DNA from 2 places in the Micromonospora sp. SYSU B005 genome. Region 2 is predicted to be linked to the other one. Evidence: predicted binding sites of a transcription regulator. Region 2 holds the regulator's gene; the other holds the start of a gene.
The links. Region 2 encodes HspR, which represses chaperone genes until heat shock. Its sites were predicted from a motif close to TTGAGTNNNNNNNACTCAA; they were not measured.

Region 1: a site for HspR is predicted at 3,799-3,817, ahead of lon (endopeptidase La). Genes of this name have one in related genera too.

Annotation. Positions count from the first base shown of each region.
Region 1 is NZ_JAXCFU010000002.1:369,369-380,893, forward strand. It holds gene SM452_RS06920 (DICT sensory domain-containing protein) at 1-529, opposite strand, end outside; gene SM452_RS06925 (PDDEXK family nuclease) at 637-1,503, shown strand; gene SM452_RS06930 (hypothetical protein) at 1,814-3,055, shown strand; gene SM452_RS06935 (histone-like nucleoid-structuring protein Lsr2) at 3,259-3,606, opposite strand; gene lon (endopeptidase La) at 3,840-6,161, shown strand; gene SM452_RS06945 (MarR family winged helix-turn-helix transcriptional regulator) at 6,401-6,826, shown strand; gene SM452_RS06950 (SgcJ/EcaC family oxidoreductase) at 6,859-7,323, shown strand; gene SM452_RS06955 (DEAD/DEAH box helicase) at 7,379-9,139, opposite strand; gene SM452_RS06960 (hypothetical protein) at 9,258-10,085, opposite strand; gene SM452_RS06965 (sensor histidine kinase) at 10,218-11,363, shown strand; gene SM452_RS06970 (response regulator transcription factor) at 11,360-11,525, shown strand, end outside.
Region 2 is NZ_JAXCFU010000005.1:354,387-365,911, reverse strand. It holds gene SM452_RS15475 (GTPase family protein) at 1-1,376, opposite strand, end outside; gene dnaK (molecular chaperone DnaK) at 1,587-3,449, shown strand; gene grpE (nucleotide exchange factor GrpE) at 3,498-4,235, shown strand; gene dnaJ (molecular chaperone DnaJ) at 4,315-5,502, shown strand; gene SM452_RS15455 (heat shock protein transcriptional repressor HspR) at 5,527-5,967, shown strand; gene SM452_RS15450 (hypothetical protein) at 6,144-6,350, shown strand; gene SM452_RS15445 (hypothetical protein) at 6,524-6,952, opposite strand; gene SM452_RS15440 (cation:proton antiporter) at 7,116-8,333, opposite strand; gene SM452_RS15435 (cation:proton antiporter regulatory subunit) at 8,339-8,839, opposite strand; gene SM452_RS15430 (winged helix-turn-helix domain-containing protein) at 8,908-9,138, opposite strand; gene SM452_RS15425 (DivIVA domain-containing protein) at 9,392-9,709, shown strand; gene SM452_RS15420 (hypothetical protein) at 9,706-9,960, shown strand; gene clpB (ATP-dependent chaperone ClpB) at 10,120-11,525, shown strand, end outside.

The DNA.
Region 1 (11,525 bases), on a different contig from region 2:
CCGGCCCGGCCGGGATGTCCCGCACCCGGGCGATCGCCTCGTCCAGCGCGGTGCGTGCCGCGGCGGGCAGCCGCTCGGCGAGCTGTTCGCGCAGCCGGATCACCTCGTGCAGCGCCTCGTCGCGGCGGAAACCCCAGCGGCCCTCGAACAGCCGGCCGGCCTCCAGCGTCGGCGCGGGCGCCACCTCGGCCCGGTCGTGCGCGACGAGTGTGGCGCCGAAACGCGGGCTCAGCGCCACCACCGTCCACTCCCGGGCCAGCGCCTCCGCCTCGTCCAGGGTCACGCCGTACGCCCCTTCGGGCAGGTCGGGCGGCGGTCCGCCGACCATCGCCACCACCGTCACGGCGGCGCGGCCGGCGATGCGCCGGTAGACCTCGCGCTCCCGGGCGAAGTACGGCAGCCGCTGGAACAGCGCGAGCACGACGAGCGGGCCGTCCTCGGCCTCGGCGAGCGCGGCGCGTTCGATGGCGTGGGAGACGGCGACGAGACTGCGTTTGGTGAACTGTTCCGGGGTCCGTCCGCTGGGCACGGGCAGAGCCTAGAGGGACGGGCGCGGTAGCGCACCGGGCGGCCGTACCGACTGCGCCGCACCGCCTACACTCGGGCGTCGACCGGACGAGGGGGGATCGGGGCGAGATGACGAGCACAGGCAGCGTGACCGCCTCCTGGCTGCGGCCGGTCCCGCCCGGCGTCGCGCCGTCCCTGGTCCGGGCCGGCCACCTCGGTCACGCCGGCCGGCGGCTCGGTGACCTGGTGCAGGGCCGCCCGCCGGGGGTCACCGGCAGTCAGTGGAGCACCGCCGGGCGGGCCTCGCTCGACCTGGTGGTCTGCGCCGCCGACACCGGGCTGCCGCGCTTCGCGGTGCGGTTCACCGCGCCCGCTCCGGACGGGTCGCCGGCCCGGCGGGAGGAACGACTCACCGACGCGGTCTGCGCCGCCGTCGGCCTGCCGCTGGTGCGCGTCGAGTCGCCGGCGCTGGGCGGCGCGGAGCAGGTCCGCCGGTTCGCCGAGTACGTGCTGGACGCGCGGGCCTACGCCGACGGCACCGACCCGGACGCCGGCGACGCGGTGGGCTTCCGGGACATCATCGGCCGGCTGCCGGACGGCCGGCGTGGACCGGTGAACGACCTCGGCGCGCTGGCCCGGGTCGAGGCGGTCGAGGCGTACGTGGCGGGCCGGATCGCCGACCCGATCGTGCGCGGCCTGCACGTGCGCTGGACCGACGGGCCGGCGGAGGGCTGGGCCTGGGCCGAGGTGCGGCCCGGCCGCTGTCTGCTGGAGCGGGTCCGGCTGACCGCGCGCGGCTTCGCCTGCGGCGTCGACGCGGGGCGGCTCGCCGAGGATCTGGCCGTGGTGGCACTGGGGGAGCGGCTGCGTGACCTCGACGGGGCCGCGCCGTCCCTGCTGGACCGGGACGAGCTTCTCCGGCAGGTCCGCGCGCTCGCCGCGCGGCGGGACTCCTTCGACGGCGGCTTCGCCTTCGACCACCTCTGCGCCGACTGAACCGTCCCCGCCGGCGCGGACGGCGACTTTTCGATTTTTTTCCGATCTCCGGTTGAACCTTCGCCGACGGCGCTCCGTACCTCATCGGGAATGGACGCAGATCTTCCCCGCCGCGCCCGGACGGCGCGGAGACGGTGCGGAAAGGGCATCGTCGGCCATTGACTCGCGACTGAGCGTCGCAGTGATCTCACACCCCGAATTCGTCGGTCCGCCGGGATCACCAGTCAACTACCGGATCGAGAAGGAGAGCAATTCGATGCGCAGGTCCACACGGGCGCGCCGGTCATCCGGTAACGCGCGGAGCAAGCGGATGCTGGCGGTTGTCGGCACGCTCGCGGTCTTCGGCGGCATCGTCGCCGTCACCCAGATCTCGTCCGCCCAGGACCGGCGGACGACCACCCGCGCCGCCTCGGCGTCCTGCGTGCCCGCGAGCCCGGGGGCGACCGCCCCGGACGGCCAGGGCAGCACCACCCGTACCTGGCAGAACGGCCGCTGGGTCCGCAACCACTGGGGTGACGGTCAGATGTCGCCGGCCGAGTGCCAGCAGACCACGGCGGGTGGCGCCGGCGCCGGCGCCCCGACGGTGGCCTGCCCGGACGTCCGTGGCCGGCTGCCGCAGGTGCCCGGCCAGGCCCGTGCCGAGGTGGACCGCACCCTGGCGCTGCTGGAGAGCCAGATCGGCGAGGCGAACCGGCGGCTCGCGGCGGAGGGCCGCAACGGCGGTGAGTTCATGAACAACGCGGTCCTCGGTCCGCTCGCGGACAAGCGGACGGCGGCGCTCAACCGGATCGCCACCGCCATCGGCCGGTTCGCGCAGCGCCCCCAGGGTCTGGACCAGTTCGCCCGGTGCGCGGTGAGCGACACGCCGCAGAGCGGCGGCCAGAACGGTGGCGGTCAGAACGGCGGCGGCCAGAACGGCGGTCAGAACGGCGGCAACAACGGAGGCCAGAACGGCGGGAACAACGGCGGTAACAACGGCGGCGGGAACAACAACGGCGGCAACAACGGCCTGAACGTGCTCGCCAAGGACTGCTCCGGCAGCCGGCTTCAGGGCCACGACGGCTTCCAGAACGGCAATCGGTGCGTGAGCACCGCGTTCGGTGAGGTGGGCGCCGCGGCGAACAACCCGTCGCTGCTGATCACGCAGTTCCCGAACCAGGTGCGGCGCAACCAGCCGTTCACGCTCCGGGTCACCACCAAGAACCTGGTGCGGGACCGCTTCCTCGCCGCCGGTCAGGGCGGCTACTACCTGGAGAGCTCGCTGCTCAACGGACAGGGCCTGGTACGCGGTCACTTCCACACCGCCTGCCGGATGCTCGGCAGCACCCGGCAGCCCCCGAACCCGCAGGACGTGCCGGCGTTCTTCGTCGCCACCGAGGACGGCCGGGGCGGCAACCAGCCGGACGACGTGCTGATCCAGATCCCGGGCCTGGCGCAGTCGGGCGTGGCGCAGTGCGCGGTCTGGGCCGGTGACGGCTCGCACCGCATCCCGATGATGGAGCGGGCGAACCAGACCCCCGCCATCGACGTGGTGCGCATCCGGGTCAACTGAGCGACGCGACGGCCGCGGCCGTCCGGGGGACTCCTCCGGGCGGCCGCGGCCTTTCCGCGTACGGGAACGGTGGGAGACGATCCCGGAGGAAATCTCGTGCCGTGGGTATCCGCCGGACGAAAAGCGCCGTGCGGAGAATGCCGATCGGGCCACGCCGATTTCTCAGCGTGACCCCGGGATGCCCGACGGTGAACCGGTGGCGGTCAGCGGTTCTTGTACGCCTCGACCACCGACACCGGGATGCGCCCGCGCTCGGAAATCTCGAACCCGTTCTTGGCGGCCCATTCCCGGATGGCGCGGTTCTGCTCGCGGTCCATTCCCGAGGTGCTCGGCCGGGTCGTGCGACGGGCGCCGCGGGTGACCTCGGCGGCTCCGCGGCCGATTCGCCTGCCAGCGCTGATGTACGGATCCAGGGCCTTGCGCAGGACGCCCGCGTTCTCGTCGGAGACGTCGATCGTGTACGCCACGCCGTCCAGGCTGAACTCGACGGTCCGATCGGCCTTTCCACCGTCGAGGTCGTCGGTCAGAACGGTGATTACTTTCCTTGCCATCGCCATTGCTCCCTGTGTCGGGCGGGGTGTGGCTAAGAGTTTGACCTACCGCGCGGTAATCCCGCAACAATAGCCGACTGTTTCCATTCGGCGGGTCGCGGTAAACGGTGCCGCCATTGGGCGCGGAGCGCCGGAACGGGGCGCTCGGCGTGGCGTGGGTCACAACCCGGAACAAGGGGCACGTTTTGTTACTTGAGCCAGACACGCTCAACCAACGTGATGGCAGGTGTTCGATGGCAACTCTTCCGGTACTCCCACTGACCGACGCCGTCCTGCTGCCCGGGATGGTCATCCCGGTGACCCTCGACCCGACCACCCAGGCCGCCGTCGACGCGGCCCGCGCCACCGGCGACAAGGAACTCCTTGCCGTACCCCGTATCGACGGCGAGTACGGCTCCGTCGGCGTGGTCGCCACGATCGAGAAGGTGGGCCGGCTGCCCAGCGGCGAACCGGCGGCGGTCGTCCGCGGTCTCACCCGCGCCCGCATCGGCTCCGGCGTGCCCGGTCCCGGCGCCGCGCTCTGGGTCGAGGCGACCACACTCGACGAACCCGCACCGGCGGGCCGCGCCCGGGAACTCGCCCGCGAGTACCGCGCGCTCATGAGCTCGGTGCTGCAACAGCGCGGCGCCTGGCAGGTGATCGACGCGATGGAGCGGATGACCGACCTGTCCGAGCTGGCCGACTCGGCCGGCTACGCGCCCTGGCTCAGCCTGACCCAGAAGACCGAACTGCTCGTCGCGCCGGACGTCACCGCCCGGCTGGAACTGCTCGTCGGCTGGGTGAAGGAACACCTGGCCGAGCAGGAGGTCACCGAGCAGATCAACAGCGACGTCCGCGAGGGGCTGGAGAAGTCCCAGCGGGAGTTCCTGCTCCGCCAGCAGCTCGCCGCGATCCGCAAGGAACTCGGCGAGGACGAGCCGGACGGCTCCGCCGACTACCGCTCCCGGGTGGAGTCCGTCGACCTGCCGGACAAGGTCCGCGAGGCGGCGCTTCGTGAGGTCGGCAAGCTGGAGCGGGCCAGTGACGCCTCGCCCGAGGCGGGCTGGATCCGTACCTGGCTGGACACCGTGCTGGAGATGCCGTGGAGCACGCGTACCCAGGACAACACCGACCTGGCCGCGGCCCGGAACGTGCTCGACGCCGACCACGCCGGCCTGGCCGACGTGAAGGACCGCATCCTGGAGTACCTCGCGGTGCGCAACCGGCGCGCGGAGCGCAACCTCGGCGTCGTCGGCGGACGCGGCTCCGGCGCGGTGCTGGCCCTGGCCGGCCCGCCCGGTGTCGGCAAGACCAGCCTCGGCGAGTCGGTCGCCCGGGCGCTGGGCCGCAACTTCGTCCGCGTCTCCCTCGGCGGTGTCCGGGACGAGGCGGAGATCCGCGGCCACCGGCGCACCTACGTCGGCGCGCTGCCCGGCCGGATCGTGCGGGCGCTGCGCGAGGCCGGCTCGATGAACCCGGTCGTGCTGCTCGACGAGGTCGACAAGCTGGCCGCCGGCTACTCCGGCGACCCGGCGGCGGCCCTGCTCGAGGTGCTCGACCCGGCGCAGAACCACACGTTCCGCGACCACTACCTGGAGGTCGACCTCGACCTGTCCGACGTGCTGTTCCTCGCCACCGCCAACGTGGTCGAGGCGATCCCGGGCCCGCTGCTGGACCGGATGGAGCTGGTCGCGCTGGACGGCTACACCGAGGACGAGAAGGTCGCCATCGCCCGGGACCACCTGCTGCCCCGGCAGCGGGAGCGGGCCGGGCTGACCGGCGAGGAGGTGAGCGTCGCCGACGAGGCGCTGGCGCTGATCGCGGGCGAGTACACCCGGGAGGCCGGCGTCCGGCAGCTCGAACGAGCCCTGGCGAAGATCCTGCGCAAGGTGGCCGTCGCGCTCGCCACGGACCCCGCGCCGGTGCACGTGGACGCCGGCAACCTGGCCCGATACCTGGGCCGGCCGAAGTTCACCCCGGAGTCGGCCGAACGCACCGCCGTGCCCGGCGTGGCGACCGGCCTGGCTGTCACCGGCGCCGGTGGCGACGTGCTGTTCATCGAGGCCACCACGATGGAGGGTGAGCCGGGACTGACGCTGACCGGCCAGCTCGGCGACGTGATGAAGGAGTCCGCGCACATCGCGTGGTCGTACCTGCGGTCCAACGGACGGCGCTACGGCCTGGACCCGAACGCGCTGGCCGGACGGCGGATCCACCTGCACGTCCCGGCGGGCGCGGTGCCGAAGGACGGCCCGAGCGCCGGCATCACCATGGTGACCGCGCTGGCCTCACTGGTGACCGGGCGGCCGGTGCGGCCCGAGTTCGGGATGACCGGCGAGGTGACGCTCTCCGGCCGGGTGCTGCCGATCGGCGGGGTGAAGCAGAAGCTGCTCGCCGCCCACCGGGCCGGTCTCACCGAGGTGATCATCCCGAAGCGCAACGAGCCGGACCTGGACGACCTGCCGGCCGAGGTGCGGGAGGCGCTGACCGTGCACACCCTGTCCGACGTGGCGGACGTGCTCGCGCTGGCGCTGCGCCCGGCCGAGATCGAGGCGGGAACGCTCGCCGCGGCCTGAGCGGGGGCGGGGGTCCGGTGACGGCCGGACCCCCGCTCCACGGCGCGACCGGATGGTCCGTCCGGCACCCCGGCCGGCCGGAGCGTCGACAGCCGTTCCCGGCCCGGCATACTGGCCGGCGTGCGGCCAGGACCGACGGACGCCGCACGGAGAGGGCTGGTCAGGTGGCGCGCAGAGCAACTGACGGGGATCCGCCGGGAAGCGGAACTCCGGACCTCGGCGATCTTCTGGGCCGGGAGTTGAGCACCGCCGTGGTGATGTTCCACGAGGCGGTGGCCGCCCGGCGTGGCCTGACGGCCACGGAGAACAAGGCGCTCGATCTGCTGGCCCGGCGTGGCCCGCTCACCTCCGGTGATCTCGCCCGTCAGCTCGGGCTCACGCCGGGTGCGGTCACCGGGCTGGTGGACCGGCTTTCCCGCGCCGGGTACGCACGGCGCAGCCCGGACGCGACGGACCGGCGCAAGACGTTCGTCGTCGCCGACGTGGAGCGGCTCGACGCCGAGATGGGCCCGGTCTTCGCGCCCCTGGGTGCGGCGATCAGGGAGCTGACCCGCGGGTACACGGAGGCGCAGCTCGCCACCGTCGAGCACTTCGTCCGCAACGTGGTGGTCATCCTCCAGGAGCAGACCTCCCGTGTCTCCGACTCCTCGACTGACAGGGCCTGACAAAAACATTTCAGCATGCTAAAATGTTTAGCATGCTGAATCAATCTACGGAAGTCGGCGTCCGCCACGCCCTGGCCCGGGTCGCCGACGCCTGGGGTGAGGGCGACCCGGACCGGTACGCGGCCCTCTTCAGCGAGGACGCGGACTACACGGCCTACGACGGCACCCGGATGGCGGGTCGGCGCGCGATCGCCGACGGTCACCGGGCGCTGTTCGGGGGCGTCATGCGCGGCTCGCGCATGACCGTCCGAGAGCCGCGCATCCGGCACGTCGCCACCGACGTCGCCGTGGTGTGGGCGCTGGGCGGGATCATCATGCGCTGGCAGCGCGGCCGTACCGAGCCGTCGGCGAAGCGGCTCTCGGCGGTCACGTTCGTCCTCGTCCACCAGGGGGACGACTGGCTCGTGACCGCGTTCCAGAACACCAGGTACCGCCCGTGGTCGCGTACCGTCGTCGGGCGGCTGACGAACCGCATGGCGGGTGGGAACGGCCGGTGACCGTCACCGACGGCGGCTTCTCCGGCGGTGCCGGTCACCGGCTGCGGTGGACACCTCAGCGGCGGCCGCGGCGGGAGGCGTCGAAGGGACGCTCCCGGCCGTCGGACTCGCCGCCGTCCCGGTCCCGGCGTACCGTCGCCTTGCGGCCCTTGATGGTGGTGCCGCGCAGCCCCGCGATGATCTCGTCGGCCACCGCCTGCGGCACCTCGACCAGGGAGAACCGGTCGGCGATCTCGATCGAGCCGATGTCCCGGCCGTTGATCCGGGTCTCCCCGGTGATCGCGCCGACCAGGTCCTGCGGCCGCACCCCGGCCCGGCGGCCCAGCCCGATGAAGACCTGGGTGGTCCCGCCGGTACGCGGACGCCCCGGCCCTCGGCGCTCGCCCCGCCCGCCGGTCTCCGGCCGGCCCTCGCGCGGGCCCCGGACCGGAACCTGCGGGATCTCCTCCTCGTCGTCCGAGCCCGGCGACGTCGCCTCGTGCGCCAGCTTCACCGCCGCCAGCGCCACCTCGACCAGGTCGAACTCGTCGGTGAGCGACTCCACGATCGCCCGGTACGGGTCGAGGTCGTCCTCCAGCAGGCTCTCCCGCAGCGCGCCCTGGGTCAGCTCCAGCCGCCGGGTCCGCATGTCCGCGACAGTGGGGATCTTGTCGATGGCGATCCGCTGCCCGGTGACCCGCTCGATGGTCTTGAGCATCCGGTGCTCACGCGGCTCGGCGAGCGTGATCGCCACACCCTCCCGCCCGGCCCGGCCCACCCGGCCGATCCGGTGCACGTACGACTCCGGGGCCGACGGCACGTCGTAGTTGACCACGTGGGTGAGCTGCTCGACGTCCAGCCCTCGGGCGGCCACGTCGGTGGCGACCAGCAGGTCCGCCGTGCCGGCGCGCAGCCGGCCCATCACCCGGTCCCGCTGCTCCTGGCTCATCCCGCCGTGCAGCGCCTCGGCCCGGTAGCCCCGGCCGTTCATCGTCTCGGTGAGCCGGTCCACCTCCTCGCGGCTGCGGCAGAACACGATCGCCGCGGTGGGCGACTCCACGTCCAGCACCCGGCCCAGCGCGGCCGGCTTGTGCGCCCGGGCCACGATGTACGCGCTCTGCCGCACCCGGGGTGCCTCCCCGGCGACCGGCCGCTCCCGCTCGATCCGGATGCGGACCGGGTCGGTCAGGTGCTGCCGGGCCAGCCCGTCGATACGGGCCGGCATGGTGGCGGAGAACAGCACCGTCTGCCGGCCCGCCGGGGCGTGCTCCAGGATCGCCTCGATGTCCTCGGCGAAGCCCATGTCGAGCATCTCGTCCGCCTCGTCCAGCACCACCGTGCTCAGCGCACCGAGCCGCAGCGTGCCCCGGGCGATGTGGTCCAGGGCCCGGCCCGGCGTCGCCACCACCACGTCCACCCCGTGGTCGAGCGCGCGCAGCTGCCGGCCGATCGGCTGCCCGCCGTAGATCGGCAGCACCCGGGCGCCCAGATCCTTGCCGTAGCGGTGGAACGCCTCGGAGACCTGCACGGCCAGTTCCCGCGTCGGCACCAGCACCAGCGACACCGGGTCGCCCTCGGCCCGGCCGACCGGCATCCGCTGCAGCAGCGGCAGCGCGAACGCGGCGGTCTTGCCCGTACCGGTCGCCGCCTGACCCAGCAGGTCCTGCCCGGCCAGCAACGGGGGGATGGCCTCCCGCTGGATCGGCGTCGGTTCCTCGTACCCGAGCGCGGACAGCGCGCCCAGCAACTCGGTGCGCAGCCCGAGATCGGCGAAGGCGAAGGCGTCCTCGGCGTCGTCGGGAACGGCGGGGTCGGTCGGGCTCGGTGCGGCGGTCATGCGACAAGTTTTTCATCACCGCCGCGCGGGGGTCGCGGCGACCGGGGCAAACGTTCGCCGCGCCACCCCGGCGCCGTCCCCTCCGGGTGATCCGGCGCGGCCCCGTGCCCCCGCCGGATCACCGGGACAGGACGGCCAGCAGCGTGGTCAGGCCCACCCCGACGTCGAACACCGCGCACCACAGCGCGTACCCGCGCGGCACCACCGCGCCGGTGCGGTGGTACCAGGCGTCCCAGGCCGCGTGGACGAGCCAGCCCACCCCGACGAGCACCCCGGCGACGTCGGCGGACGCGATCATCGCCACGACCGCCAGGCCGCCCCACACGGCCGCCCCGGCGAGCTGCGCCGCCAGCGCGCGCCGGTCGCCCCACTGCCGCCGCCAGGTGCCGATCAGCAGGTAGCCGGCGGGCAGGACCAGCAGCGTCCACGGCGCGAAGACGGTGGGCGCGAACCACATGTCCACCGTCATGAGCAGTCCCAGCCCGGCCGGCCATCCGCGCGCCACGGCCGCCGCGACCGGATGCCGGCGCGGCGGCGCCGTGGGCGTGTGCCGGTGCCGCAGCGCCACCAGCAGCATCGCCGGCACCATCAGCAGGTGACCGCCGAGCAGCAGCGCGTCGCCCCCGACCCACCCGGCCCACCAGGGCGGGAGCAGCAGCAGGAACGGCACGTACATGGCCGCTGACATCTCCGCGGTGGCGGCCCGGCCGTCCCCCCGGTACCACATCCACGCGGCCATGCCCGCCGCCATGTTCGTCGCCATCACCAGCGCGCCCACGTCCGGCCGCGCCAGCACCGCCGCGCCGCCGAGCAGGCGCCCGCCCACCTTCCACAGCGGCCCGAGCAGCACCATCCCGGCCACCATCGCCACCACCATCCCGGCCAGGTGCCGGGTCCGCGCCCACCCGGCCCACCGCCGGGGTACGACCACAGTCATCTCCGTCATGCCCCGACCCTGCCGCCGCCCGGCGCACCGGAGAAGGCGCGTCAGTCATCGGGAAACCGTGCGGATCGCACGGTCCGGCCGTGACGTTTCTCAGGGGTGGGCGGACCGGTGCACGCCCTAGGATCAGCGGGCATGAGCGTCGATCCGGCGGACCACCGGCTGCGCCGGGCCCGGCGGGTCACCCTGCTGTCGCTGGCCACGAACGTCTGGACCACGGTGCTGCTGCCCGCCGTCGGCCTGGCCCGCGAACCCGACCCGGTACGCGTCGCGCTCGGCGCCGCCGGGCTGCTCGCGTTCACCGTCGCCCAGATCGCGGTGCTGCACGCCGCCGTCACGCCGTGGCTGCCCGTACCGGCCCGTCGCCGCCGGCACGCCGCGCTCACAGTGGCGGCGTTGCTCAGCCTGCCGCTGCTCGGCCCGGTCGCGGCCGGAACCTGGCCCACCTGGGCCTGGCTCGGCGCGTCCCTGGTCGGCATGACGCCGCTGCTGTTCCGGCCCGTCGTCGCGTCGGTGGCGGCGGCCGGCGTCCTCGCGGTGTCCGCCGCCGTTACCGGGGCGACGGGCGGGCCGGTGCCCACGGCGCTGCTGGTAACCGGCGTGGTGGGCGCCGGGATCGCCGCGCTCACCTGGGTCCAGGTCTGGTTCTGGGACCTGCTCGTCGAGGCCCGGCAGGGGCAGGCCGCCCAGGCGCGGCTCGCCGCCGCCGAGGAACGGCTGCGCTTCGCCCGCGACGTCCACGATCTGCTCGGCCACGACCTGACGGTGATCGCGCTCAAGGCCGAGCTGGCGGAGCGGCTGGCGCCGCGCGACGCCGGCCGGGCCGCGCGGGAGGCGGCCGAGGCGCGGCGGCTGGCCGGCTCGGCGCTGACCCGGGTCCGGGCGGCGGTGCACGGCTACCGCGCGGTCGACCTGGCCGAGCAGGCCGCCGCGGTGGGGGAGGTGCTGCGCTCCAGCGGGGTCCGCACGACAGTGGTCCCGCCCGCCGGTGAGGTGCCCGCGCCGGTCGCCGCCGACCTGGCCGCCGTGCTGCGCGAGGCCGGAACCAACGTGCTGCGGCACAGCCGGGCCGGCTGGTGCCGGATCGAGATCACCCGGGAGGACGGCGTGGTGACGCTGACCGTACGCAACGACGGCGTCCGCGACGACGCCGGACCGGACCGGCTCAGCGGCGGCCTGCGCGGCCTGGCCGACCGGCTCGCCCCGGCCGGCGGACGGGTCCGGGCCGAGGCCGCCGACGGCGTGTTCAGCCTGGTGGCGACAGTGCCGGTGACGCCGTGATCCGGGTGCTGCTGGCCGACGACGAGGAGCTGATCCGGCTCGCCCTGGCCGCGCTGCTCGACCTGGAACCGGACATCGAGGTGGTCGCGCACGCCCGCGACGGGCGCAGCGCCCTGGACGCGGCGCTGGCCCACCGCCCCGACGTCGCCGTGCTCGACCTGG
Region 2 (11,525 bases):
AGCTGCTCGGCCCGCTCCGGCAGGTCGGCCGAGGGATGGGCCAGGTCCGGCTCCAGCAGCGCCGCACCCGCCGGGTGCGCCTTCCAACCGGTGTACGCGTTCTCCGCCGCCTCGGCCGCCACCCCGCGCAGCAGCGTGACGAGCTGGGACTCGATCGCGGTACGCAGTTCCGCGGCCGGCGCGGGCCGCCCGGTGACCGCCGCGACCACCCGGTCGCGCAGCCGCCCGATGCGGGCCTCCAGCCCGCGGAAGAAGTCGCCGGTGCCGATGAACTCCTGCCAGCGGGCAAGCACCTCACCGCGCAGCAGCCGGCCGTCCCTGAGCCCCTGGTCGACGCTGCGCTCCGCGCTCCGGTACGCGGCCTGGACCCGCTCGTCCAGCGCGTCGGCGGCGCTCACCTGCTCGTCGGCGGCCTCGGCCAGCGCCTCCACCACCGGGTGCAGCGCGGCCAGCGCACCGTCGAGCGTCTGCCGGACCACCGCGGCGCGGGCCTCGGCGTCGGCGGCGAGCCGGGCGAACCAGTCGCTCAGCGGCGCGGTGATCCGGTCCGGCAGCAGGCCCTGCCCGTCCACCCAGGTCTCCGGCAGCACGAACAGCGGGGAGGCGCCCAGCTCCTGCTCGGCGAGCATCTCGGACAGGTGGGCGGCGACCTCGTCGGCTGCCTCCGGGGGGACCCGGTCCAGCACCATCGCCACTGCGGTGCCCCGGGCCCGGGCGCTGCGCAGCAGTTCCCAGGGGACGGCGTCGGCGTACCGGGCGGCGGTGGTGACGAACAGCCAGAGGTCGGCGGCGGCGAGCAGCTGACCGGCGAGCGCCCGGTTGGCGTCGACCACCGAGTCGATGTCGGGCGCGTCGAGGAAGGCCAGGCCGGGCGGCAGCGCCGGCGCGGTGACCAGGTGCAGGGTGCCCGGCTGCTCGCTGGGCTCGGTGGTCCGGGTCAGGCCGGGCAGCAGCTCGCCCTGCCGGAACCAGGCCGCGTCGGTCGGGCTGCACACCAGCACCGGGGAGCGGGTGGTGGGGCGGAGCACGCCCGCCGCGCTGACCCGAGCCTGGACCAGGCTGTTGACGAGCGTCGACTTGCCGGCGCCGGTGGAGCCGCCGACGACCACCAGGAGCGGGGCGTCGAGCCGGGCCAGCCGGGGCAGCAGGTAGTCGTCGAGCTGGTCGGTGAGGCTGGTGGCGGCGTGCCGGGCCGGCTCGGCCGAGGGAAGGGTGAGCGGGAAGCGGGCCGCGTCGATCGCCGCGCGCAGGCCGGTGAGCGCGGCGGGCAGGCCGTCGGCGGCGTGAGCAGGCTGATCGTCGCCCGTGGTGGGCCCGGTGCGGGCTGCGACGGCGGGCGCGCCGGCACGGGTGGCGGAATCGCCATGCGTCGTCACCGCTAAAGCGTGCCCGACCGACGCAAGGTAAGACAACCGGACAGTAGTAACGGTCGGGTTGCGCCGGGTCGGCTCAACCCCGACTTGCGGATTGGCGATCGCGTGGCACTATTGAGTCAAGTTCACTCAACTTGTGGTGCGGTCGCTTCCCGGCGACCCGCCGGGCAGGCCGTCTGACCTGCTCACCCGTTACGAAGCGAGGAAGCGAACATGGCACGTGCGGTCGGCATCGACCTCGGCACGACGAACTCCTGCGTCAGCGTTCTCGAGGGCGGTGAGCCCACCGTCATCGCCAACGCCGAGGGCTCGCGTACGACTCCCTCGATCGTCGCGTTCGCCCGCAACGGCGAGGTGCTCGTCGGTGAGGTCGCCAAGCGCCAGGCGGTGACCAACCCCGACCGGACCATCCGGTCGGTCAAGCGTGAGATCGGCACCAACTGGACCGTCGACATCGACGGCAAGAAGTACACCCCGCAGGAGATCTCGGCGCGCACGCTGATGAAGCTCAAGCGGGACGCCGAGGCGTACCTGGGCGAGCAGATCACCGACGCGGTGATCACCGTCCCGGCCTACTTCAACGACGGGCAGCGCCAGGCCACCAAGGAGGCCGGTGAGATCGCCGGCTTCAACGTGCTGCGGATCGTGAACGAGCCGACCGCGGCGGCCCTGGCGTACGGCCTGGACAAGGGCTCCAAGGAGCAGACCGTCCTGGTCTTCGACCTCGGTGGCGGCACCTTCGACGTGTCGCTGCTGGAGCTGGCCGAGGGCGTGGTGGAGGTCAAGTCCACCAGCGGTGACAACCAGCTCGGTGGTGACGACTGGGACCAGCGGATCATCGACCACCTGGTGAAGACGTTCCGCGGTGAGCACGGCATCGACCTCTCGCAGGACAAGATGGCCATGCAGCGGCTCAAGGAGGCCGCCGAGAAGGCCAAGATCGAGCTGTCCGCCGCCACCACCAGCAACATCAACCTGCCGTACATCACCGCCGGTTCGGCCGGCCCGCTGCACCTGGACGTGACGCTCAGCCGCGCCGAGTTCCAGCGCATGACGCAGGACCTGCTGGACCGCTGCAAGGGCCCGTTCGAGCAGGCCGTCAAGGACGCCGGCATCAAGATCTCCGACGTCGACCACGTCATCCTGGTCGGCGGCTCGACCCGGATGCCGGCCGTGACCGACCTGGTCAAGCAGCTCACCGGCCGCGACCCGAACAAGGGCGTCAACCCGGACGAGGTCGTCGCCGTCGGCGCCGCCCTCCAGGCGGGCGTGCTCAAGGGCGAGGTCAAGGACGTCCTGCTGCTCGACGTGACCCCGCTGAGCCTGGGCATCGAGACCAAGGGCGGCATCTTCACCAAGCTGATCGAGCGCAACACCACCATCCCGACCAAGCGCTCCGAGGTGTTCACCACCGCCGACGACAACCAGCCGTCGGTGCTGATCCAGGTGTTCCAGGGCGAGCGGGACATCGCCGCCTACAACAAGAAGCTCGGCACCTTCGAGCTGACCGGTCTCCCGCCGGCCCCGCGCGGCGTGCCCCAGATCGAGGTCACGTTCGACATCGACGCCAACGGCATCGTGAACGTGCACGCCAAGGACCTGGGCACCGGCAAGGAGCAGAAGATGACGATCACCGGCGGCTCCTCGCTGCCGAAGGACGACATCGAGCGGATGCGCCGGGACGCCGAGGAGCACGCCGACGAGGACAAGCGCCGCCGCGAGGAGGCCGAGACCCGCAACGTCGCCGAGGCGCTCCAGTGGCAGACCGAGAAGTTCCTCGCCGAGAGCGGCGACAAGCTGCCCGGCGAGAACCGCGACCAGCTCAACGAGGCGCTCGGCGAGCTGCGCAGCGCCCTCGGCGGGCAGGACATCGAGAAGATCAAGTCCGCGCACGAGAAGCTGGCGCAGGTCTCCCAGCAGGCGGGCTCGCTGCTCTACGCCCAGCAGCAGGAGGGCGAGCAGACCGCACCGGGTGCGGCCGGGCCGGGTGCCGGCGCGGGTGCGGCCGGTGGCCCGAAGGCCGGTGGCGACGACGACGTGGTCGACGCGGAGATCGTGGACGAGGACAAGAAGTGACATCCGGTCCCGGACACGATTCGCACCGCAGAGGGATGAGGTAACCGCATGACGGACAAGCCACGAGCGGCCGACCCGGGTGCCACCGGGTCGGCGCCGGGCGCCGGCAAGGACACCGGCGACGAACCCCGGGTCGTCATCCGCGACAAGCGCAAGCTCGGCAAGGTGACCGAGCAGCCGGCGAACGACGCCTCGGCGGCCGACGCGGCCGCCGACGCGCCCGCCGAAGGGCTGGTCGAGGAGGCCGAGGTCGTGGTCGACGAGATCGGCGGCGAGGCCGAGGTCAGCGGTCCGACCGTGGTCGACTCGCCCGCCGAGCCGAACGGCGGGCCCGGCACGGACACGCCGCTCGGCGCCGAGCTGGAGTCGCTCCGCACCGACCTGGAGGAGCTCACCCGGGACCTCCAGCGGGTGACTGCGGAGTACGCCAACTACCGCAAGCGGGTCGACCGGGACCGCAACCTGGTCCAGGAGCAGGCCACCGGGGCGGTGCTCACCGCGCTGCTGCCGATCCTCGACGACCTGGACCGGGCCCGCGAGCACGGCGACCTGGTGGGCCCGTTCGGCAGCGTGGCCGAGCAGCTCACCGGCGCGCTCGCGAAGTTCGGCCTGACCGCGTTCGGTGAGCAGGGTGACCCGTTCGACCCGACCCGGCACGAGGCGGTGGCGCACCAGACCTCCGCCGACGTGACGGAGCCGACCTGCGTACAGGTCATGCGCCGTGGTTACCAGCTCGGCGAGCGGCTGCTGCGGCCCGCCATGGTCGCGGTCGCGGACCCGGAGTAGTGCCGACCCGTGACGTCCCGCCCGCCCGCACCGGGCGGGCGGGGCGACCGGGGTTCGACCCGTGGAAGGGGGTGGACCGGTGAGTTCCAAGGACTGGATCGAGAAGGACTACTACGCCGCGTTGGGCGTGGACAAGTCCGCCTCCTCGGACGAGATCAAGAAGGCGTACCGCAAGTTGGCCCGGGAGTCGCACCCGGACCACAACCCCGGCGACACCGGTGCCGAGGAGCGGTTCAAGACCGTCTCCGAGGCGTACGCGGTGCTCGGCGACGAGAAGAAGCGCCGCGAGTACGACGAGATGCGCTCGCTGTTCGGCTCCGGCGCCTTCCGGCGCAGCGCCCGCGGCGCGGGCCAGCCGGGCGGCATGCCGTTCGACGTCTCCGACCTGTTCGGCGGTGGCGCCGGCGGTGGCGACAACCGGTTCAGCGGCGGCGGCTTCACCGACCTGTTCAGCTCGATCTTCTCCGGTGGCGGGGGCGGCGGAGGCCCGGCGCGTCCGCGCGGCCCGGCCCGCGGCCGGGACGTCGAGACCGAGGTGGCGCTCGACTTCGACGACGCGGTACGCGGCGTCACGCTGCCGCTGACGCTGCGCGCACCCGGCGTCTGCGACACCTGCCACGGCAACGGCGCGAAGCCCGGCACCCAGCCGGTGGCCTGCCCGGTCTGCCACGGCGCCGGGGTGACCACCCGCAACCAGGGGTCGTTCAGCTTCTCCGAGCCGTGCCGCAACTGCCAGGGCGTCGGCACGATCGTCGAGGAGAAGTGCCCGGAGTGCCACGGCACCGGCGGTGTCACCAAGACCCGCACGCTGAACGTGCGCTTCCCCGCCGGGGTGGCCGACGGGCAGCGGATCCGCCTGGCCGGCCGGGGCGAGCCCGGCGAGCGGGGCGGTCCGGCAGGCGACCTGTTCGTGCAGGTGAAGGTCCGCCCGGACGAGCTGTTCGGGCGCACCGGGGACGACCTGACCCTGACCGTCCCGATCACGTACGCCGAGGCGGTTCTCGGCACGGACCTGCGCGTGCCGACCCTGGACGGGACGGTGACCCTGCGGGTGCCACCGGGTACGCCCAGCGGGCGGGTGCTGCGCGCCCGCGGCAAGGGCGTCGTACGCAAGGACGGCCGCGCCGGTGACCTGCTGGTCACGCTTGACGTGGTGGTCCCGGCGAAGGTCTCGGACGAGGCGCGGGCGGCGCTGGAGACCTTCGCGGCGCAGACTCCGCCCGCCGCGCGGGAACATCTCGAAGCGCGGGTACGTCGATTCAGTTGACGGCGGCACCGGAGGTGAGCGGGCATGTCGGAGGAGTACGTCGGCTCGGGTGACCCGGCCTACGAGGCCAAGGTCTTGATGATCTCGGTGGCCGCGCGGATGGCGGGGATGCACCCCCAGACGCTGCGCCAGTACGACCGGCTGGGCCTGGTGCAGGCCGGCCGGGCGTCCGGCGGCGGTCGCCGGTACAGCGTCCGGGACGTGGTGCTGCTCCGCGAGGTGCAGCGGCTCAGCCAGGACGACGGGATCAACCTGGCCGGGGTCAAGCGGATCATCGGGCTGGAGCGGCTGCTCGAAGAGGCGCAGCAGCGGGTGGCCCGGCTGGAGGCGGAACTGGACGCCGCGTACCGGCGGATCGCCGAGCTGGAGTCACTCGGCGGCTTCCCCCGCGGCGACCTCGTGCCCACCAACCGGACGTCCACCGCGCTCGTCGTCTGGCGTCCGCGCCGCGCTCCCGACCGCTGACCTCGTACCGGAAGGCCGGTGCGCCCCGCTCCCCCGGGGCTGCGCCGGCCTTCGTCGTTCCCCGGGCGGTCCGCCGCCCGGCTCGGGAAAAGCCGGGGTACGGCAGAGCAGGGTCGACTAGGCTTTCCGCAGGGCAAAAAAGCCTCAAATCGGACTCCGGGCTGGCGGGGGGAGCCATGACGGAACCGGCGAAGAAGGTGGCCGAGCGCGCGGAGGAACGGCTGGAGAAAGTGGCCGAGAACGTCCGCGAGCGGTTCGACAGGGTCACCGAGGGACGCTTCAGCGACAAGGTCAAGGAAGGGCGCTTCGCCGACCAGACGGACCACGGCGTGGACCGGGCGCGGGACGACGAGCGGCGCAAGAAGCAGGGCGGGTCGACCTAGACGGCCTGCCGACGTGCGGGCCGGGATCCACGGGGGATCCCGGCCCGTTCGTGTCCCGCCCCTCGCGGTCGATCATGAAGTTGGCGGAGACAAACCGGACACCAAACACCGCCAAGTTCATGATCGACCAGGCGGGTCGGGTCGAGGTGGCTGGGCGACGCTGATCCGGGGGGTCAGAGGCGGCGGTTCTCGCGGACCAGGCCGCCCTCGCACCAGTCCCGGTAGACGAAGACATCCGGCCGGGCGAGCAGCACCCGGCTGTTGTGCGCCCAGTTGCGCATCAGGTCGTCGCCGGACTTCTCGGCCTGCTCGACCAGCTTGCGGAACCGGCGCTTGGGGTGGGCGCGGAAGTTCGTCCGGATGCCGTCGGCGGCGTAGATGTAGAGGCAGTGCAGCGCGAACCGCCGCGCCGGGCAGCCCTGGTCCATCGCCAGATCGAACAGCGTCTGCACCAGGTGGTCACCGGCGACCAGCAGATCCCAGTCCGGCGGCATCGAGGTCAGCGGCACCGAATCCGGCTGATACGCCCACGACCGAAGCTCGGCGGGCGAGGGATCGACCGGGTTGGCGAAGCCGCGGAACGTCTCTTCCTGCACGCTCACCGGCCGACCTTCCGCTTGCGCTGGCGGGGGCGCAGGCCACCCGCGGACCCTGGCTGCTGGGCCGAAACGTTAACGCGGTTGGACAGAGCAGGGGTAGACCTTCCCGGGATCAATTTGACAACGCCGGGCCGGATCTGCCCTCGGCTGATCCGGCCCGGCCCGGTCAGTCGCCGGAGCCCAGGGGCAGCGGCGCGGGCGGACGAGCGGCGGCGGCGCGGGTGCGCAGCCACTGCTTGAACCACGGGCTGTCCGGCAGGCGGGCGAGCAGCGGCCCGGTCACCACCGTGATCAACACGTACGCGGTGGCGAGCGCGGCGAGCTTCGGCTCCACCGGGTAGACGGCCGCGACGGCCAGCCCGGCGATGACGATGGAGAACTCGCCGCGTGGAGTAAGCGCCAGGCCGGCCCGCCAGCGTCCGGGCTCGGCGATCCCGGCCCGGCGGGCGGCCAGGTAGCCGGTCGCCACCTTCGTCGCCATGGTCACCACTGCGAGCAGCAGCGCGGGCAGCAGCACCGGCGGCATGTCCAGCGGGTTGGTGACCAGCCCGAAGAAGACGAAGAAGACCGCGGCGAACAGGTCACGCAGCGGGGAGAGCAGCTCGGTGGCGTGGTGCGCCACCGGCCCGGACAACGCGATGCCCACCAGGAACGCGCCGACCGCCGCCGACACCTGGAGCTTGGCCGCGACGCCCGCCACCAGCAGGGTCAGGCCGAGCACCCCGAGCAGCAGCGCCTCCGGATCCTTGGCGGAGAGCGCGGCGGAGATCAGGTGGCCGTACCGGATCGCCACGGCCAGCACCACGACGACGGTGAACACCGCGATGGCGAGCGCGATGCCGCCCTTCATCAGGCCGACCCCGGCGAGCAGCGCGGTGACCAGCGGCAGATAGAGGGCCATCGCCAGGTCCTCGATCACCAGGACGGACAGGATCACCGGGGTCTCCCGGTTACCGACCCGGCCCAGGTCACCGAGCACCTTGGCGATCACGCCGGACGACGACACCCACGTGACGCCCGCGAGCACCACCGCCGCCACCCAGCCCCAGCCGAGCAGGAGCGCGAAGGCGAACCCGGGCAGCGCGTTGAACACCGCGTCGATCACGCCGGCCGGCGCGGCGGACCGGAGGTTGCCCACCAGTTCGTTGGCGCTGTACTCCAGGCCGAGCATGACCAGCAGCAGGATCACGCCGATCTCGGCGCCGACCGCGAAGAACTCCTCGCTGGCGTTGAGCGGCAGCAGCCCACCGTGCCCGAACGCCAGGCCGGCGAGCAGGTACAGGGGGATGGGCGACACGCCGAAGCGACGGCTCAGCCGGCCGAGCAGGCCGAGCAGGAGCAGCAGCGCACCGACCTCGATGAGCAGGATTGTGGTTTCGTGCATACGCGTCAGCCGTCCGGATCGGTCTCGGCGAGGATCGCGGTCACGCCGTCGAGCCCCTGACGGGTACCGACCACGACGACCACATCGCCGGCTTCGAACCGGAAGGTGGGATCGGGCGAGACGTTCACGGCGCCCTGACGCAGCACGGCCACGATCGACGCGCTGGTCCGGGTGCGTGCCTTGGTGTCCGCGAGCCGCCTGCCGACGTACTTCGACCCCGCCGGGATGGCGATCTGCTCGGTCAGCAACCCGGCGGCCTGCTCACGCAGACCGGAGAGCTGACCCAGCATCAGCGACGCGCCGAGGATGTCGGCGAGCGCCTCCGCCTCGTCGTCGGTCAGGGGTATGTCGTGTTGGCAGGAGTCGGGATCGTCCGGGTCGTAGAGGACCAGGTCGCGACGGCCATTGCGGTGGGAGACCACGCCGAGCCGGCGGCCGGACTCCGTCATCAGATCATGACGTACGCCGATCCCGGGCAGGGCGGTCTGTTCGACACGTACTCGCACGCCGGTGAGGCTACTCCGGGCACGCACCTGCCGCGTCCGGGGTGGATCGGGTGCCCGGTGGTGCGGGATCAGGGGGCGTCGTCGCGAGCGGTGACATAGGTGCCCTTGCCCTGATGCCCCTCGACCAGACCTTCGGCTTGAAGGATCAACAGCGCCGAGCGGACCGGCTCCGCAGACACCTGGTAGTGCGCGATCAGCTCACGCAGGGAGGGGAGTTTGTCGCCGGGGCCGTACTCGCCCGAAGCGATCTTGTCTCTGATGTCCTGCGCGATTCTCTGACGGTCCGAAACTCGGGGCATGGCGGCAACTCCTGGTAGGCCCCAAGATCTTCCCACGAGTCAGACCGGTCAGCCAACACTTCGCGTGCTAAGCATGCTCACTCCTTGTCATGCAATGCTTTGCATTGTATGTTCCTCGTGCGGATGCCTTCGGCGGAACGCCTGGTAGGCAAACCGGCCCTCCGGTTGGCACCCGTGGTCGGCGCGACTGGTCGTGCGCGGCCAGTCGTGTCGCCTCACCCGTCTCCTTTGGTCTCCAAGAAGGGACAGTGTCGTGCGCAATCTCCTGCGAATACGTCCGAAGCGGCGGAGCCTGACCCCGCCCAACTCCGCGCCGGTCGGCGCCTACCGCTCCGCGTCGTACCTTCCGCTGCGGCCCTGGCAGGTGCGGGGCCGCCGCTTCACGACGTGCCGTCGAGGGCTGGACCCGGCCGAGGTCGCGGCGTTCCTGGATCGCGCCGCCGGGGATCTCGCCGCCGCGTACGCCGAAGTCGCCCGGAGTCGTGAGGAGACGGCCCGGATCAAGGGTGCGTTGCGCGAGTGGCAGTCCCGGCAGGCCCCGTCGATGCGTGACCTGGCCGGGCGGCCGTGACCGGGCGGTACGTGATCCATCTGCCGGTGCGCGCGGCCGATCTGGCCCGGGCGAAGATGCTCGGCCGCACGGCCGGGCGGTCGTTGGCGTTCCTCGCGGTGGTGGAGTTGGGCGGGATCACCGTCTCGGCCGAGGACGACCAGGCCGTACGCCATTGGGTGTTCTGCGACCGCAAGCTGGACGGCGGCCGGCGTTGCGTGCTGCGCGCCGACCACGAGACCCCCTGCCTGGCGCGCCTGCCACGTCGCTGAGATCTTGGTACGAAACGGCCCCTCCAAGGGCCTTTTCGTACCAAGATCTCTCCGGCCGGACCGGATGAGGGTGACTCAGGTCACAGGGGTGGAGTTGAGCGGAATAGACTCAACTCTGGTTGTGTCATGTCCAGTGGACACGCCGATCCGGGGGAGCCCATGAACACGGAACGTCTCACCACCAAGAGCCGCGAGGCCATCACCGGTGCCGTCGCGCTGGCGAACCAGCGCGGTCACGCCACCGTGGAGCCCTGGCACCTGCTGCTGTCACTGCTGGACACCGAGGGCTCGACCGCCGCGGGCCTGCTGCGCGCCGTCGGGGCCGACCCCGCCGAGCTGCGCCGCGTCGCCCAGCGGTCGGTCGACGCGCTGCCTGCCGCACGCGGGTCGAGCATCGCCGAGCCGACCCTGGCCCGCGAGTTCGTCAACGCCATCGGCGCCGCCGAGCAGATCGCGCGGCCGCTGGGCGACGAGTACACCTCCACCGAGCACCTGCTGGCCGGGCTGGCCCGGGTCGGCGGCGCGGTCTCGGTCGCGCTGAAGAACTCCGGCGCCACCGAGGAGAACCTGGTCGCCGCGTTCCCGACCGTCCGGGGCGGCGACCGCCGGGTGACCACCGCCGACCCGGAGCAGACCTACCAGGCCCTCGCCAAGTACGGCGTGGACCTCACCGCCAGCGCCCGCGACGGCAAGATCGACCCGGTGATCGGCCGGGACTCGGAGATCCGCCGGGTGATCCAGGTGCTGTCCCGGCGTACGAAGAACAACCCGGTGTTGATCGGCGAGCCGGGCGTCGGCAAGACCGCGATCGTGGAGGGCCTGGCCCAGCGCATCGTGGCCGGCGACGTGCCGGAGTCGCTGCGGGACAAGAAGCTCGTCTCGCTCGACCTCGGCGCGATGGTCGCCGGCGCGTCGTACCGCGGTCAGTTCGAGGAGCGGCTGAAGTCCGTGCTGGAGGAGATCAAGAACTCCGACGGCAAGGTCATCACGTTCCTGGACGAGCTGCACACCGTGGTCGGCGCCGGCAAGGGCGAGGGCTCGATGGACGCCGGCAACATGCTCAAGCCGATGCTGGCGCGCGGCGAGCTGCGGATGGTCGGCGCGACCACGCTCGACGAGTACCGCGAGCACATCGAGAAGGACCCGGCCCTGGAGCGCCGCTTCCAGCCGGTGCTGGTCGGCGAGCCGACCATCGAGGACACCATCGGCATCCTGCGCGGGCTCAAGGAGCGCTACGAGGTGCACCACGGCGTACGGATCACCGACGCCGCGCTCGTCGCCGCCGCCGCGCTCTCCGACCGGTACATCACCGACCGGTTCCTGCCGGACAAGGCGATCGACTTGGTGGACGAGTCCGCGTCCCGGCTGCGCATGGAGATCGACTCGCGCCCGGTCGAGGTGGACGAGATCGAGCGGGCGGTACGCCGGCTGGAGATCGAGGAGATGGCGCTGGCGAAGGAGCCGGACGCCGCGTCCGCCGAGCGCCTGGAACGGCTGCGCAAGGAGCTGGCCGACAAGCGCGAGCAGCTCACCGCGCTCTCCGAGCGCTGGCAGACCGAGAAGAG